DNA from 3 places in the Paenibacillus sp. NPDC056579 genome. Region 3 is predicted to be linked to each of the others. Evidence: riboswitches for the same ligand, from Rfam matches in the RefSeq annotation. Region 3 holds a riboswitch; each other region holds the start of a gene.
What was found. Region 3 has a riboswitch for cobalamin ahead of nrdI (class Ib ribonucleoside-diphosphate reductase assembly flavoprotein NrdI). Riboswitches for the same ligand answer to the same signal wherever they lie in the genome.
Positions count from the first base shown of each region.

Region 1: it holds a riboswitch for cobalamin, as region 3 does, so the genes downstream of both, ACFQ88_RS01180 (energy-coupling factor ABC transporter permease) here and nrdI (class Ib ribonucleoside-diphosphate reductase assembly flavoprotein NrdI) in region 3, are expected to answer to the same signal.
Region 2: it holds a riboswitch for cobalamin, as region 3 does, so the genes downstream of both, cobJ (precorrin-3B C(17)-methyltransferase) here and nrdI (class Ib ribonucleoside-diphosphate reductase assembly flavoprotein NrdI) in region 3, are expected to answer to the same signal.

Region 1 is NZ_JBHTVD010000001.1:224,083-229,848, forward strand. Features, by position in the region: gene ACFQ88_RS01175 (thioredoxin domain-containing protein) at 201-2,282, shown strand; cobalamin riboswitch at 2,354-2,547, shown strand; gene ACFQ88_RS01180 (energy-coupling factor ABC transporter permease) at 2,686-3,456, shown strand; gene ACFQ88_RS01185 (energy-coupling factor ABC transporter substrate-binding protein) at 3,453-3,737, shown strand; gene cbiQ (cobalt ECF transporter T component CbiQ) at 3,737-4,528, shown strand; gene ACFQ88_RS01195 (energy-coupling factor ABC transporter ATP-binding protein) at 4,539-5,429, shown strand; gene ACFQ88_RS01200 (glycosyl hydrolase family 18 protein) at 5,495-5,766, opposite strand, start outside.
Region 2 is NZ_JBHTVD010000005.1:429,022-434,787, forward strand. Features, by position in the region: gene ACFQ88_RS21610 (NAD-dependent epimerase/dehydratase family protein) at 1-267, shown strand, start outside; gene ACFQ88_RS21615 (hypothetical protein) at 491-685, shown strand; gene ACFQ88_RS21620 (helix-turn-helix domain-containing protein) at 710-1,078, opposite strand; cobalamin riboswitch at 1,285-1,490, shown strand; gene cobJ (precorrin-3B C(17)-methyltransferase) at 1,737-3,641, shown strand; gene ACFQ88_RS21630 (sirohydrochlorin chelatase) at 3,674-4,783, shown strand; gene cobK (precorrin-6A reductase) at 4,801-5,574, shown strand; gene ACFQ88_RS21640 (precorrin-8X methylmutase) at 5,578-5,766, shown strand, end outside.
Region 3 is NZ_JBHTVD010000004.1:388,249-394,014, forward strand. Features, by position in the region: gene ACFQ88_RS18625 (ABC transporter ATP-binding protein) at 1-269, shown strand, start outside; gene ACFQ88_RS18630 (glycosyltransferase family 2 protein) at 1,225-1,983, shown strand; cobalamin riboswitch at 2,285-2,488, shown strand; gene nrdI (class Ib ribonucleoside-diphosphate reductase assembly flavoprotein NrdI) at 2,628-2,987, shown strand; gene nrdE (class 1b ribonucleoside-diphosphate reductase subunit alpha) at 2,974-5,058, shown strand; gene nrdF (class 1b ribonucleoside-diphosphate reductase subunit beta) at 5,089-5,766, shown strand, end outside.

The DNA of each region.
Region 1 (5,766 bases), on a different contig from region 3:
TTATGTTCATTTGGATATTTAGCGTATTCGTAAAGCTAGCCATTTACTTGTTCATCAACCATAGACAGGCTATAGAAGAAGCAGCGGTAATCAAACCTATACAGGATGCTAAACCTGTGCCTTTATTGCATGGGTTTTTCCTTTTAGCTGATTATGTTAAACTCGATACATAAAATCCAGCTGCCAAAGAGGTGATTCCTATAACCACACACAACACCACCAACAGATTAGCCAACGAAAAGTCTCCCTACCTGCTCCAGCACGCCTACAACCCGGTCGATTGGTTCCCTTGGTCCGAAGAGGCATTTGACATAGCCAAACGCGATAACAAGCCTATCTTCCTATCTATCGGCTACTCCACCTGCCATTGGTGTCACGTCATGGAAAGAGAGTCCTTCGAGGACGAAGAAGTAGCCGGGCTGCTGAATCGGGACTACATATCGATCAAGGTCGACCGGGAGGAACGGCCGGATGTCGACCACATTTACATGACTGTATGTCAAGCTCTGACCGGACAAGGGGGATGGCCGCTTACGATCGTCATGACTCCGGACAAAAAACCGTTTTTTGCCGGGACGTATTTTCCGAAGCACAAACGATATGGCCGTCATGGCTTAATGGATTTGTTGACACAGCTTGGCAGCTTGTGGAGAAACAATCCGGACAAGGTGCTCGAGACTGGCGAGCAGATCGTACAGGAAGTGGAAAAAAGCATGCTGGCCAATCTCAATGGGTCTATCTCCGCCGAGACGCTGGATCAAGCATTTGAGATTTATGAGCAAAGGTTCGATCCGGAATACGGCGGATTCGGGAACAAGCCCAAATTTCCGACCTCGCACAATCTCTCCTTCCTGATGCGGTATTATCAAAGGTCGGGAAACGAGAAGGCACTGCAGATGGTGGAGAAAACATTGGATTCCATGCATCGCGGCGGCATGTATGATCATGTCGGATACGGCTTCTCCCGATACTCGGTGGATGAGAAGTGGCTTGTGCCGCATTTCGAGAAAATGCTGTACGATAATGCGCTGCTCGCGTGGACTTACATCGAAGCTTACCAATTGACCGGCAAAAAGAAATATGCCGAAGTGGCGGAGCAGATTTTCGCTTATGTGCTGCAGGATATGACCGATTCGGATGGGGGCTTTTATTCGGCGGAGGATGCCGATTCCGAAGGCGAGGAAGGCAAGTTTTATGTCTGGTCCCCGAAGGAAATCGTTGAAGCTTTGGGGGATGAGGACGGGGAATGGTACTGCGATTTATTCGATATTACCGATACTGGCAATTTTGAAGGACGCGGCATCCCTAACTTGATCCATCAGGATTTGGAGACGGCGGCGAGCCGCAAAGGATTAGCGCTCCACGAGCTAAAGGAGCGTGTCGAGCGCTGCAGGCAGCAGCTGTTCGCTGCACGAGAGAAACGGATTCATCCAGGCAAGGATGATAAAATATTGACCTCATGGAACGGTCTGATGATTATGGCATTGGCGAAAGCATCCAAGGCTCTGGGCAACGAATCGTATTTGCAGGCTGCCGCCAAAGCGGCCCAATTTATTACGATCAACTTGCGAAGAGAAGACGGACGCTTGCTAGCCCGTTATCGCGATGGAGAAGCGGCGTATCCAGGTTATGTGGATGACTATGCTTTTCTGGTATGGGGGCTGATCGAGCTGTACGAAGCGGCCTTCGACATCCGTTATTTGAAGCTGGCTGTTGAACTGAACGCCCAGATGATCGACCTGTTTTGGGATGAGGAGCGGGGAGGGCTGTATTTCTACGGGAATGACGGCGAGCAGCTTATCTCCAGAAATAAGGAAATTTATGACGGTGCATTGCCTTCAGGCAACTCGGTTGCCGCTATGAACTTATTGAAGCTGTCCAAGCTGACATACGATGCCAAGCTGTCGCGGATTGCCGATACGCAGCTGGAGGCGTTCGCAGGCTCTATTGAGCGCTATCCGGCAGGCCACTCGATGTTTCTGATCGCCTTGGATTTTGCCTACGGCCCGACAAGCGAAATCGTTATAGCTGGCCGCAAAGGGTCGGATGAGATTGCCGAAATGCTCGAGGAAGTGAGAAGCGGTTTTCGCCCCAACGCTATTACCGTATTCGTGCCCGATGGTGCCGAAGGCGAAGAAGTCGGGCGGCTGATTCCGCTGGTTCAGGATAAAAGAGCCATAGGCGGACGGGCAACGGCATATGTGTGTAGAGATTTCGCCTGCCAATCGCCTACGACGGATTTAGAGGAGCTTATAGAGCTGCTCCAGCCGGAACAGGATTGATCGGAATTTTTTCGGATAAAGAAGGAATTTGAGTCTCAGCGACGAATATGGATTATTCGGCTTCAATACAACTACATACGAAAACGTCAGGTGCCTTTGTGAAGACAAAGGGTAACAGGGAATCGGGTGCAAATCCCGAGCGGTCCCGCCACTGTATACGGGGAGTTTCTTTCAATACGTCACTCGAGCTGCCACGCAATTTGGGGAAGGCGAAAGAATACATCGATCCGTGAGCCAGGAGACCTACCTGATGTGATGCACCATATTGCCTTCGAGGAAAGGAGAGGTGTACGAACGATGAAGCGACAACGCCTTTTTTGTTTGTCGTCTATTGACACGTACCCATGACCAATCCGACACGGATTGGTTTTTTTGTTTGAACAAAGGTAGGAGGGGTATAAAAATGAAACGCAAGAAAACATGGGTGAGCACGTTGCTCCTGGTCGCAGGCTTTGTGCTGTATTTGTCGGTCAATGAACCGCAATCCGCTTACGCAATGCACATTATGGAAGGGTTTCTTCCTTTAGGGTGGGCGATTTTTTGGTGGGTATTATTTATTCCATTTTTTATTACGGGGCTTCGCTCGCTGATTCGCATTACGAAAGAAACTCCGGAGCTTAAGATGATGCTCGGATTGGCCGGTGCCTTCACGTTCGTGCTGTCCGCTCTGAAGCTGCCTTCGGTAACGGGAAGCAGCTCGCATCCGACCGGTACCGGTCTTGGAGCGGTCATGTTCGGCCCGCTGCCTATGAGTGTGCTGGGGTCCATAGTACTGCTGTTTCAAGCGCTGCTCTTGGCTCACGGCGGTTTGACGACGCTCGGCGCCAACGCTTTTTCCATGGCGGTTGCGGGACCGATGGTAGGTTACGCCGTGTACCGTTGGATGATGGGGGCGACCGGAAAGCAGAAGCTATCCATCTTTATGGCGGCGGCGATGGCTGACCTCTCCACGTATGTTATGACATCCGTTCAATTGTCGTTGGCGTTTCCGGCGGAACAAGGCGGTATAGCGGCTTCGTTTATCAAGTTTGGCGGTATATTTGCTATTACTCAAATTCCGCTTGCTATCAGTGAAGGACTGCTGACCGTTCTGATCTGGAACTGGCTCCAGTCTTACAATTCCAATGAATTGTCCGTATTGCAGCGCAAAATGAAAGGGGCACGCGAACAATGACAACAACGACTAAAAATATATTGCTGCTGACGGGCGTCATCTTGCTCGCCGCCATTCCTCTATTGTTCGTCAACGGCGAATTCGGAGGAGCGGACGGAGCTGCGGAGGAAATGATCAAGGAACTGCATCCTGCTTACGAGCCGTGGTTCTCGTCGCTGCTCGAGCCGCCTCCGGAGACGGAGAGCATGCTGTTCGCGCTGCAAGCCGCATTGGGGGCAGGCTTTATCGGATACACGATAGGCTTATTCAAGGGAAGGGCCTCCAAGTCGAAGTCCCAATGATGAAGACCATCGATCGTTTATCTTATGGCAATAAGCTGCGGGCCGTTTCTCCCATGTGGAAGTGCGGCTTCGCAGCTCTTCTTCTGCTTATTGCTTATGTGGCGCATCCGTGGATTCAGCTGCTTATTTTCCTGTGGATGCTGATTTGGCTTATTGGCTATGCGGCCATTCCCGCCAAGCAGGTGGCTTTGATGCTGGGCGCTTCTTGCCTGTTTTTCATCGGAAGCTTGCCGGCTTTGATAATAGAAGTACGGAACATGGATTTCGGTCATGAAATGGCTCACGGTATCGTATTATTTTCGTTATCCCACTGGACAATCTATATGAATTTGACGAGCCTGATGAGTGCGGGGCAGCTGCTGATCCGCATTATGGCCTGCGTGTCAGCAAGCTTTTTCGTCATTCTTACGACGCCGATGTCCGAGCTATTCCAGGTCATGAAGGTACTAAGAGTGCCGACTCTGGTCCTGGAAATCATGATGATTACCTACCGGTTCCTATTCTTGCTGTCCGATACGGCTCATGATATGTATACAGCGCAGCAATCGCGGGGCGGCCAGTCCGGCTTCGCAGGCAAAATCCGTGATACCGCGACGCTTATAGCCCGGCTGTTTGTCAAAACAATGCAAAGGTACCAAGGACTCACGAATGGTTTGATTTCGAGAGGCTTTACAGACGAGCTCCGGCTGCCTCCTTATGTAAAAAAGGCTGTTCCTGAGCGGTACAAGGTGGAAGCCTGTATGGGAGTAGCAGTATTAGTCATATTGGAGTGCTGGATTCGATGGGGGTGAAGGGGAAACGATGAAGCGAGAATCCATACAACTTGAATCGATGTTACCTGCGATACAATCGCAAGATGTGGTTTACAGCTATCCGGGAACGAGTGTGCATGCGCTTCGGCAGCTGAATATAGCCATACCAACGGGGAAGAAAACCGCGATCTGCGGGCATAACGGATCGGGAAAATCGACGCTCTTCCTGCAAGCTATCGGCATTCATCGTCCGGATGAAGGAACGATGCTCCGGCGGGGCGAACCTTTGTCCTATGACCGCCATTCGTTAAAAACGTTGCGGCAGCAGGTAGGACTCGTATTCCAGGATCCGGAGCAGCAGCTGATCCTTACTACGCCGCGTGAAGATATCTCTTACGGCTTGCGCAATGCCGGAGTGCCCGAGCAGCAATTGCAGGAACGAACCGCACAGATGCTCATGACGATGGGGCTGGAGGAGCTGGCCGATACTCCTATTCATCATCTGAGTCTCGGGCAGAAGAAACGGGTGGCGCTCGCAGGGGTACTGGTGCTAGAACCAGAGGTCGTGCTGCTTGACGAGCCGACAGCTTACTTGGACCGGCGCTCGGAGCAGCAGCTCATTCGGGAGCTGGATCGAATCCACGGGCAAGGGATCACGGTTGTTATGGCTACGCATGATATGAACTTGGCCTATGCATGGGCGGATTGGATCCTTGTTATGGATCGGGGGCAGTGTGTGAAGGAAGGCACACCCTATGAAGTATTCAACGATGAGGGACAGCTTCAAGCAATGGGCCTGGAAATGCCGATCGTTCTTGATATATGGAATTCATTGCCGGAGAGGCTTCGTAGGGACTGTACGCCTCCAAGAGACGTAAACGCTCTGAAGCAGTGGCTGCAAGAGACCGATGAACTGGCGATACATCATCATGGAGTGTAGGGAAGCAAATAGAAAAATCCCCGTTTAACCTAGCAGGTTGTACGGGGATTTTGCGGTTTCTTAGCTTATTTTTCCTGAATCATCATCTTCCATAAATCGGCTGAATCGTAGCCTAATCTCCAAGCGGCCACGCCAGCCAAATTGTACTTCTTGGCTATATCAAGACGCGCCTTCACCGTGCTCTCATCCTCGAGCCAGAAAATATAGTTGTACCCGTCCTGACTGTATTCCACACGGTATTGATTGAAGTTGGCGTCCCATGTCTTGGTTGCGTTCTTACTCGCAATTAGCGCAGGCAAATCCTTCATCAGGAGCGCCCGGTTGCTCACGAGATTGC
Region 2 (5,766 bases), on a different contig from region 3:
AAGCCCCTATTTGCTCAAGCCCGGCCCGCTGACAGTACCAACGTATGCGTTACCATACAAAAGGCTGAGAAAGAGCTGGGATGGAAGCCGCAGATTCAGCTCAAGGAAGGATTGGCCCAGGTGCTTGGCGACTTTATTTATAACCGGTTCATGGATAAGCTGAACGGCGTGCAGGAGGTCGTGCCCGATATGGTGACGGCAAGCGCCCTGATCCGAAGAATGGGAGTAAAAAAGGCGGCTCGGCGGTTGAAAACGGTAACCTCGTAACAACTGAACGGCCTTTTGATAAGCGCCTATACATAATCAAAGCCTTGTCTTGGATGGACAAGGCTTTTTGCATAAATAAAGATTTGTTTATAATCACGGTTTCGACAAAATGATTGGCGCTTTAAGCGGAACGCCCCCCAGCATGTGACATTATTTTTTGAGAAGTTCCTATATAATATTGAGATATGAACGCTTATGAGACGAGATGGAGAGTGGGTTTACGATGGTAGAGCAAAAGAAGTGCATCGAAATTGACTTAATCCTGGATCAGCTCCAAATTCCCAGAGAAAAATTCGCTGCATGGAGCTCCCTTCAGCAAGCTGCTATTTCACCGGTCGAAGAGGCCTATAAAGAGGAGCAGCCTTCACTGTTTCCGATGTTTCAATGGGAGCTTGGAAAAATGGAGTATTCGAAGTAAAGTATCGATTCTAAAAAAGCGCTTTTATTTGGAAGTACGCTCATACCGGATGAATGCAATAAATCTTCGGGATTCCTCCGGCGTCAGCTCCCTGCCGTCAATGGTAAGGACAAACCTCTCCATAAGAGCTTCATCCGATAATTCCAGGTGACTGATAAATTCTTGTACATCGTTATCTATGGGATGGCTGCTGTCGTCGCTTCGGCCCATTAAAAAGTCGATGGTCACTTGAAAAAAATCGGCGAACTTCTGAATGGTTTCGTAATCCGGCTCCCTGCGGTTGTTCTCGTAATGGGAAAGTGCGGATCGGGTGATGCCTACCTTGCCGGCGAGATCTTCCTGCGTCAAGCGTTGGTCGTTGCGCAGTTTAGCAATTCTATGCCCGTATTTCATATGTAATTTCCACCTTCGCTGGTTCGGTTTGTAAGTACCTATTGGTTGGTATACTGTTCGTGAGAAAAGCTGTTCTTTGCTAGGGTTGCGGCAAAAATTAAGAACTTCGACCCAAAAGTCGAAGGAAAGCAGTACAGGGGATTGATGGTTGCCGGACCGTTATAGACAAATCTTTGTTCAGGGTGATATGATTGCTCTGGACAATCAAATACGGATACGAATGAGGTGCGGATAAGGGGAACTTTATCTGCTTAAAAGGGAAGACCGGTGCAATACCGGCACGGACCCGCCACTGTAAGGAGCGCCAATTTTGGCCAGGCAGCCGATAGCTATACCACTGGAACATACGTTCCGGGAAGGGGATCGGCGCTTTTGCTCTAAGTCAGGAGACCTGCCTATTCGAACAACACTGTTAACCTACGCGGATTTAGGGAGGTGTTAGAGATCGGCTTACCTGTTCTTGGAGATGGCACTGTTGTGCCATTTAATTTCATTGTAGGTCCGGGCTGTCAAAGCATTTCTAACACATTCTGTTGGGGATGCTTTTTTTGTTGCTCCAAAAACGTATGAAGGACGACGGACGGAGCGATTGGAAGCGAAGCTAGAGGGAAGGCAACGGGATATATATCCGTAATATATAGGGAAGGACGTGTGCAGCATGGCGGGAAAACTGCTGATCATCGGCTTCGGGCCGGGAAGCTTCGAGCATATAACGAAACGCGCGCGCGAAGCGATCGAGGAAAGTGAGGTTATTATCGGCTATAACACTTACGTGGATTTGATCCGTGGACTGTTGACCGATCAGGAGATTGTACGGACCGGGATGACGGAGGAGGTCAGCAGAGCGCAGGAAGCCGTAAGACAGGCGGAAGCGGGGAAAAAGGTCGCCGTCATCTCCAGCGGGGATGCCGGCGTGTACGGGATGGCCGGTCTAGTGTATGAAGTGCTCATGGAGAAGGGCTGGCGGCGGGAAGGCGGCGTCGAAGTCGAGATTATCCCGGGCATTTCGGCGATCAACTCTTCGGCATCGCTGCTGGGAGCTCCGGTAATGCACGATGCGTGCACGATCAGCTTAAGCGACCATCTGACCCCTTGGGAGCTAATAGCGAGACGGGTCGAGGCGGCGGCGCAGGCGGATTTCGTCATCGCCCTGTACAATCCGCGAAGCGGCAGAAGGACAAGGCAAATCGTCGAGACGCAGCGGATTCTATTGAAGTACCGTTCGGCCGAGACGCCGGTCGGTATCGTGAAGAGCGCTTATCGCGACAGGCAGCATGTGGTTCTGACGAACCTGCGCGATATGCTTGACCACGATATCGGCATGCTGACGACGGTCATTATCGGAAATGCATCGACGACGGTCTACGACGGCTTGATGATTACTCCGCGCGGGTACCAGCGCAAATATACGCTGGGAGCGGAGGTACAGCCGCTTAAGCCTCACCAGCGGCTGCAGGAGGCGGCAGAGCCTTGGGCGCTGCGCCAGTGGGAAGCCGGCGACGATGAGGACGATTGGGACGAAGAGGAGCCGGACGGTTTCGCGCCGAGCGCAGTGCGTGAAGCAGACCATGGTGGAGCGGCGGCAGCGGCGAGCGCGGTGCGCGAGGCAGAGCGAGGCGGAGCGGCGATTGCGGCGAGCGCGGTGCGTGAAGCAGAGCGAGGCGGAGCGGTGATAGCGGCGAGCGCGGTGCGTGAGGCAGAGCGAGGGGGAGCGGCGATAGCGCCGAGCGCGGTGCGTGAAGCAGAGCGAGGCGGAGCGGTGATAGCGACAAGCGCGGTGCGAGAGGCAGAGCGAGGCGGAGCGGCGAGCCCGCTGTCGCTGGCGATGGAGGCGCTGCGGCTGTCGGACCGCAGCCGTGGCGTAGAGACGGCGGACAGCTATAGCGCGCCGCCGGCCGGGGTGCTGTTCCGCCAGCAGTCGATCTTTGAGCTGGCGGTTAGTCCCGGCGTAGCCGAGAAGAAATTTACGGCACGGCAGATGCTGGCCTTGGCCGATGTCGTAGGCGACAACGGGACGATGGAATATACGCCTCATCATCAAATGATTGTTCGCGTTCCTACGGACAATCCGGACGAAATTACTTCGAAGCTCCGGCAGGAGGGCTTTCTTTTGTCGCCGATTGGCGATGTGGCGCAGGTGAAGGCTTGCGATTTTTGCAACGGTGAAAAGGGCGACGCCATTCCATACGCCGAGGAGCTGAACAAGCGGCTTGGCGGCATGAAGGTGCCGAAGGAGCTGCGGATCGGCTTGAACGGCTGCGGCATGGCATGCTACGGAGCCGTTCAGGAGGATATCGGCATCGTGTATCGCAAGGAGAAGTTCGACTTGTTCCTGGGCGGTAAAACGATTGGGCGCAACGCCCATTCGGGCCAGCCGGTAGCCGAAGGGATCGAGCCTGAACGGCTTATTGAAACTATAGAGAACATTGTGGCGCGTTACATAACCAATGGACATCCGAACGAGAGGTTCCATAAGTTTTTCAAACGGGTGAAGGAAATCGAAGGCTACAGGCATCAGGATATGCCTGCTTTTACAATAGAAAATGCGGTTTGCGGTGATTAAAGAAAAGCGATTGTTCATGGGAGGTTATATAGATGAATGCAGTATTGTTTGTAGGCCACGGCAGTAAGGATGCAGAGGGCAACGAGGAGGTCCGCGAGTTTGTCCGTACGATTGCGGCCGAGCTGGAGCAGCCGTTGGTGGAGACCTGTTTTCTCGAATTCGAATCGCCTACCATTGCGCAGGGCATCGAAAGCTGTGTGAGGAAAGGGGCGACGGAGGTTGCTGTTGTTCCTATTACGTTATTTTCCGCAGGACATGCCAAAATTCATATTCCGGCCGCCATTGACGAGGCCAAGGAGAAATATCCTTCGGTTCGTTTCAAATACGGCAGACCGATCGGAGTTCACGAGCAGGTGCTGGACATTCTCGCCTCTAGGCTGGAAACGGCCGGAGCAGCCAACGGACTGGAGCCGACGACAGGTACTGAGCTGGAGCCGGAACTCGAGCATACCGCCGTCCTTGTCGTCGGACGGGGCAGCAGCGATGCCGACGCGAACAGCGATTTGTTCAAGATTTCGCGTCTATTCTGGGAAAAGATGAAGGTGAAGTGGGTCGAGACGGCCTTTATCGGCGTTACCGCCCCGCTTGTGGATGAGGGAATCGAGCGGTGCTTGAAGCTGGGCGCGCGCAGAGTCGTAATATTGCCCTATTTCCTGTTTACGGGCGTACTGATCAAACGGATGGAGCAAATGCTCGAGCAATTCAAGGAAAAATATCCTGAGCATCAATTTGTGCTGGCCGATTATTTCGGGTTTCATCCGAATTTGCGCCACATCCTGCGCGAACGAGCGCTGGAGGCCGTGCAGGGCGAAACGAAAATGAACTGCGATATGTGCCAATACCGGTTGGCTGCGATGGAGCATATCGACCATCACCACCACCATGACCACGACCACCATCATGGACATGATCACCACCATCACGACCACGACCATCATCACCATGATCACGATCATCATCATGGACATGATGATCACGACCATGACCACAATCACCATCATGATCATGATCACCACCACCATGACCATGATCATCATCACGGACATGATCATGACCACGGGCACCACGATCATGGCCATGACGATCATAAGCATGAGCGCGTGGCGGTGCCTACGGACGATAAAGCAGCGACGTCATCTTAATCGGGGGAGGAACGACTATGATTCTCTTAATGGCTGGAACGAGCGACGCGCGCGAGCTGGCGCTGCACATACGTCAGGCGGGATATCCTCTCCTGACGACGGTAGTAACGGACAGCGCCGCCAAATCGATGGACGAGGCGGGTCTGCCCGTATTGACCGGGCGTCTGACCGCAGACGAGCTGGTTGAGTTGGTTCGCGAGCGAGGCATTCGAACGATTGTGGACGCCACGCATCCATTTGCGGAGGAAGCGTCTAAGAATGCGATTGCGGCCGCTCAGGAGGCGGAAGTGCCGTATATCCGCTTCGAGCGGGACCGGATCGCCATCGAGACGCATCCGCTCGTTACCTTTGCGGATGACTACGAGCAGGCGGCGGATATTGCCGCCGAGCGCAAAGGAGTGATCATGCTGACTACGGGCAGCAAGACGCTTCATATTTTTGCCCGCAAGCTGTTGGGGCTCGCGGATACGACCTTGGTGGCGCGGATGCTGCCCCGCAAGGACAACATGGAGAAGTGCGAGGAGCTAGGTCTGGAGCAGAAGCATATCGTGGCGATGCAGGGTCCTTTTTCCAAGGAGCTGAACAAGGCTTTATATCAGCATTACCATGTCACGCTGATGATCACGAAGGAAAGCGGCAAGGTCGGAGCGGTGGACGAGAAGCTGGAATCGGCGCTGGAGATGGGAATCGAGACGATAGTCATCGGCAGGCCGAGCATTGAATATGGAACGTATTTCGGTGATTTTGCAGGCGTAATCGGCAAATTAAACGAACTTTTGCAGGAGGCGTAAACAATGGATTTCAAAACGGATTTCAAACCGCTGACGGTTCAGCCGCAAGAGATTGAGGAACAAAGCTTTCGTATGATCACTGAGGAGCTAGGAGAGCATCCTTTTACCGAAGAGCAGTATTCGGTCGTGCAGAGGGTTATTCACGCATCGGCGGATTTTGAATTGGGACGCAGCATGCTGTTCCATAAGGAC
Region 3 (5,766 bases):
ACGATTTATCCAGCGCGCTTGACGTAGAAACCGAGAAGCTGCTGTGGGAACGACTGTTTAAAGAACAGGATGTGACGTGTATCGCAGTGTCTCACCGCAGAGCGGCACTAGCACGCGCGGATCATATTATTGTGATGAAGAACGGCAGGGTCGAGGCCGAGGGTACATTGTCCGAGCTGCTGGCGACATGTACGGAGATGCAGCTATTATGGCAGGGGGAAGAGTCACCGAATGAGGAGGAAACGGAGCGTACCGCGAAAGCATATTAATTTGTGAACCATCGAATAATGGCTCCTTACCCTGTTTATTATGGGATAGGGGTCATTTTTGTTGGTTTGGCGCAATTTCATAAGAACAAACCAATAATGTACAATTGGTGCATTTTATGGTAAAAATAGAATATATGTTCTCGTTGTGCGGGTATTCCGGATACGAATAAATAAAAGGGGGTGGTAATAATGTTAGAAAAGGACATAAGTATAGATCTTGGTTACATAGAGGCTTGGTAATTAATTATCGTTCAATTAACAAATTAATAAATGACATAAAAGTAATTGAAGACCACGTCTATAAAGATAGAATTATCGCAACATTAAGGAAACTTAGCTTGTTTGATCGAGCTGGAAGAATGGAAAGGATTTATATGAGTATTGAACCGATCAAGTACATAGTAGAGAAGTTAATAAATGTAATTGATCAGAGGGAGGAAGAAAAGACAAGGATCATGGCAAGTTCTGCACATAATTATCCATCATTCATTCTGGGGAAGTTTTATTGTAGTTCAATGGAATTCTGGAATCTACATGTTAACTATTACAATAGAGCTTTTCAAAGTGACTTTATGAACGAATGGGAGCATTTATTTAGAGATTTTTATCCTAAGCACGAAAAGTGATAGCTACCCGAAAAAGAATCCGAAAATATTAGCGATTTGTATAAAAAAATACTTACAATAAGAAGCTCTGAGAAAGATGTGTAAGGGCAAGATGATGAGAAATGTTTGACAGCTATTGCCTTACTTAAGCCACAATACGTCTCAGAGCTGAGCAGGTCGAGTTATACACAATCATGATGGGAAATGAATAACACCTGTGAGTTTCTGCCTGTTGAAGGACGTCTTGTATAGTAACAATATTTTTTAATACCAGAAAATTCACCCACGCCCCCGGCAATCGCAGGAATATATTAAAAGAGAGGAAACATTATAGAGCGGGGGGTTATCTTATGCAATCCAATATGATCGTCTTTTGTCATTATTACAATGAAGCGTACATGCTTCAATGGTGGCTAAAGCATCATTATCCATTGTTCGATCACGGTGTCATGATCGATTACGGTTCGACGGATAATTCCAATATGCTGATCCGCCAACTGGCACCGAATTGGGAGATACGAAGATCCCGAAACCCCGTTTTTGATATAGCCGCCTGCGATCAGGAGGTTATGGAATTCGAGCGTGAGTTCACGGGCTGGAAAATGGTTTTGAATACAACCGAATTCCTATGCATTCAGCATAAGTATGCTTTCCTGCATCAATTGAATCAACAAGGCCAATTCATATATAGAACAACAGGCGTTACAATGGCAGACCCATGGGGTGTATATTCTGATCCCAGTCCGGATGCGCCTCTAGTTAAGCAAAGATTTCACGGCATATATCGATATGAAAATATTTTCAGGGATCGATTTATTCACCAATATCCTGATGGCGCTTATGGACCCGGCCGACATCAATCATTCCATCCGAGCGAATCCTATATACCAGGTGCATACATGCTCCATTTCAGATTTAGTCCATGGAACGAGGAAATGATCCGACGCAAGCTGTTTATACAGACAAGGATTCCGCAAAGCGACAAGGATAAGGGATGGGGAGCCCAGCATTTTGTCGACAGGCCTGAATTGGAAAGGGTGTATTACGAAACCGCGGCCAAAGCAGAAGATTTGCGCAATCGTGACGATATGCGTTGGATTTTTTTGTAGGCTGGAGGTTCCAGGTTCCGAAGTGACTCGAAGATTTGTACAAGGCATTTGGCAGAACAGGATTTAGTGGGGGAACTTAGGGTCATATCGCTAGGAATTACAAATCGAGCAAAAAGGAGGCGGCGCCGCATGCGCCGTCCTTTTTTGTCATTAATAAGCCGCCTGCAGCTGTATTGAATGGCACGAAATAAGTACGAACAGGGATGGACGGCAGTGGGCTGAAGTCTATGAGTATATTAAAAATAGGGCTCTCCTATCCATTGACAAGCACCATATATTGATATAAATTATTAAATACCAACTATATATTGTTGTGACAGGTGCTTTTCGTGAAACACTACGAGAAAGCTTAATAGGGAAGACCGGTGAGAAACCGGCGCGGTCCCGCCACTGTAAGAGAGGAGAATCGGTCTTGTATGCCACTGGCTTGGTTGAACAGGCTGGGAAGGCGGATCGATCACGATGACTCTCTAGCCAGGAGACCTGCCTGCTCATTGACACGGCCTGCGGAGAACAGGAAGGTGTCCGTTACGTCTTTAATGAAGTATGTTTCTTTGCATGCTCATTTCAGCGCATTCGTCCCCGTTAGCCGAACGCGCTTTTTTATGTCTGCTTTGTCAGGGACAAGGAAGGGGAAGGAAGACATGTTGATCGCTTACGATTCCAAGACGGGAAATGTGCGCCGTTTTGTGGAGAAGCTGAATATGCGGGTGGTTCAAATTGAGGAAATGATGAAGGTGGATGAACCGTTCATTCTCATCACCTATACTACGGGCTTCGGTCAAGTCCCTCAGAAGGTGCTGTCCTTTCTTCAGAAGAACCATGCGAATCTGATAGGTGTTTCGGCCAGCGGAAATCGGAATTGGGGCGAAGGGTTTGCCCGAAGCGCCGATCTGATCGCCAAATTATATAAGGTTCCGGTATTAAGCAAGTTTGAGCTTTCAGGAACGAAACAAGATGTGGAGAGGTTTAAACAGGAGGTGCATTTGGTTGCTGCATATTGAATTGAACAATTTGTTGCTGCAAAGAGATCCGGACGGCTTTTTTCAATTGGATAAAGATAAGGAAGCTGTTAAGGCATTTATAGAGGAAGTACATAGCAAGAGCGTCCATTTCGCCGATACGACCACGAAAGTGCGCTATATGATAGATAACGATTATTACGAGGACGTATATCAGCAATATTCTCAGGCTGACGTTGAGGAAATTTACGCAATCGCCCATAGCTATCGCTTCGAGTTTCCTTCCTATATGGCGGCATCCAAGTTTTATACCGATTACGCAGTGAAGAGTAATGACCGCGCGCTCTACTTGGAGCACTATCCAGACAGAGTTGCAATTGTAGCCTTGCATCTGGCTCGCGGAGATATGAATACGGCTAGAATGCTGACTACTGCGATGATGGATCAGCGTGTACAGCCGGCGACTCCGACGTTCTTGAATGCGGGTAAGAGCCGTCGCGGAGAGATGGTTTCGTGCTTCTTGCTTGAAATGGACGATTCCCTGAATTCGATCAACTATGTTCTCGGTACCTGCATGCAGCTGTCCAAAATCGGCGGCGGTGTAGCGGTCAACCTGTCCAAGCTGCGCGGCCGCGGAGAACCGATCAAGGACGTGGAAGGCGCGGCCAAAGGCATTATGCCGGTGCTCAAGCTGATGGAAGATGCATTCTCCTATGCCGATCAAATGGGCCAGCGCAGAGGGTCGGGTGCAGCCTATTACAACATCTTCGGATGGGATATTATGGAGCTGCTGGACAGTAAGAAAATCAATGCCGATGAAAAAACACGTCTCAAAACGTTATCGATCGGGCTGATCATACCTAACAAGTTTTATCAGCTGGCGGAGGAAAACAAACCGCTGCATGTTTTTGCTCCTTATTCCGTTTATAAAGCGTATGGAATGCATCTGGATGATATGGATCTTGACGTGATGTACGATCAGCTGCTGGCCGACGAGCGTGTGCGTAAGCAGGTCGTTATGAGCGCGCGCGACATGATGATCAAGATCTCAATGATTCAGCTTGAATCGGGCTATCCTTACATTATGAATAAAAGCAATGCGAACCGCGCTCACCCTTTGAAGCAGCTGGGTGCGATTAAAATGTCGAACCTTTGCACGGAAATTTTCCAGCTGCAGGAGACTTCGAAAATCGCCGATTACGGTCAAGCGGATGTGATTCGGCGCGATATAAGCTGCAATCTTGCTTCCTTGAACATCGTCAACGTGATGGAGCTCGGCAAGGTGAAGGAATCCGTCAAAGAAGGGATTATCGCCTTGACAGCGGTCAGCGATATGACTACCGTCGCCAATGCTCCCGGCGTTGCCAGAGCGAACAAAGAGATGCATTCGGTCGGGCTTGGCGCCATGAATCTGCACGGCTACCTGGCCAAAAATAAAATCTCCTATGAAAGTGAAGAAGCCAAAGATTTTGCACGGACCTTCTTCATGATGATGAATTATTACTCTTTGGAGCAAAGCATGGAGATTGCCAAAGAGCGCGGCGTTACGTTCGCCGGATTCGAGCTTTCGGACTATGCGAACGGGAGCTACTTTGATCGCTATTTAGAAACGGATTATAGACCCGTCACCAATAAGGTAAAAAGCCTGTTCAAGGATATGACGGTTCCGTCTCCATTGGATTGGGCGAACTTGAAGCACGCCGTACAAACCCATGGACTATATCATGCTTATCGCCTTGCTATTGCACCAACACAGAGCATTTCGTATATTCAGAATGCAACATCAAGCGTTATGCCGATAGTGGAGCAGATCGAAACGCGGACTTATGCGAATTCGACTACGTACTATCCGATGCCGTATTTGAGCAGAGATAACTACTTCTTCTATAAATCGGCCTATCAAATGGATCAATTCAAAGTGTTGGATTTAATTGCTGAAATTCAAGCGCACGTGGACCAAGGAATATCCACCGTCCTGCACGTGAATAGCGATGTAACGACGAGACAGCTTGCGAGATACTATATTTATGCAGCGAAAAAAGGACTGAAATCTCTTTATTACACTCGGACTAACCATCTTTCCGTTGAAGAGTGCATCAGTTGTTCCGTATAAGATAAGTTAGCAGGAAAGGGAGTTGCAGCAATGAGTGTTTGGAAAGCCGTGAATTGGAACCGTCCTGATGACGATTTTACGGATACATTCTGGAAACAAAATATTATGCAGTTTTGGACGGATGAGGAGATTCCGTTGTCGGACGACAAAATGTCCTGGCTGACATTGAACGATGCGGAGCGGGACCTGTACATGAAGGTGCTTGGCGGCTTAACTTTGCTCGACACCGTACAAGGCAGCGTGGGAATGCCTAAGATTCTCGAGCTGGTCGACGGATTGCAGCGTAAAGCTGTTCTCGGCTTTATGGGAATGATGGAGCAAATCCATGCGAAGTCCTACAGCAGCATTTTTACCACTTTAGCTTCAACAGAAGAGATTGACAGTATTTTTCAATGGATCGAAAACAACCGTTTCTTGCAAACCAAAGCAGAGACGATATCTCAATACTATAACAACATTCATTCGCGCAAAGATCTATACTTGGCGATGGCAGCTTCCGTACTGCTCGAGAGTTATCTGTTCTACAGCGGCTTCTTTTACCCGCTTTACTTGGCGGGACAGGGAAAAATGACGAGCAGCGGTGAGATCATTAACCTGATTTTGCGTGACGAGAGCATTCACGGCTTGTACGTCGGCATGCTGGCTCAAGAGCTGTACGCCCAAATGGATGAGGACGAGCAGCAAGCTGCATATGAGACGCTGCAGGGA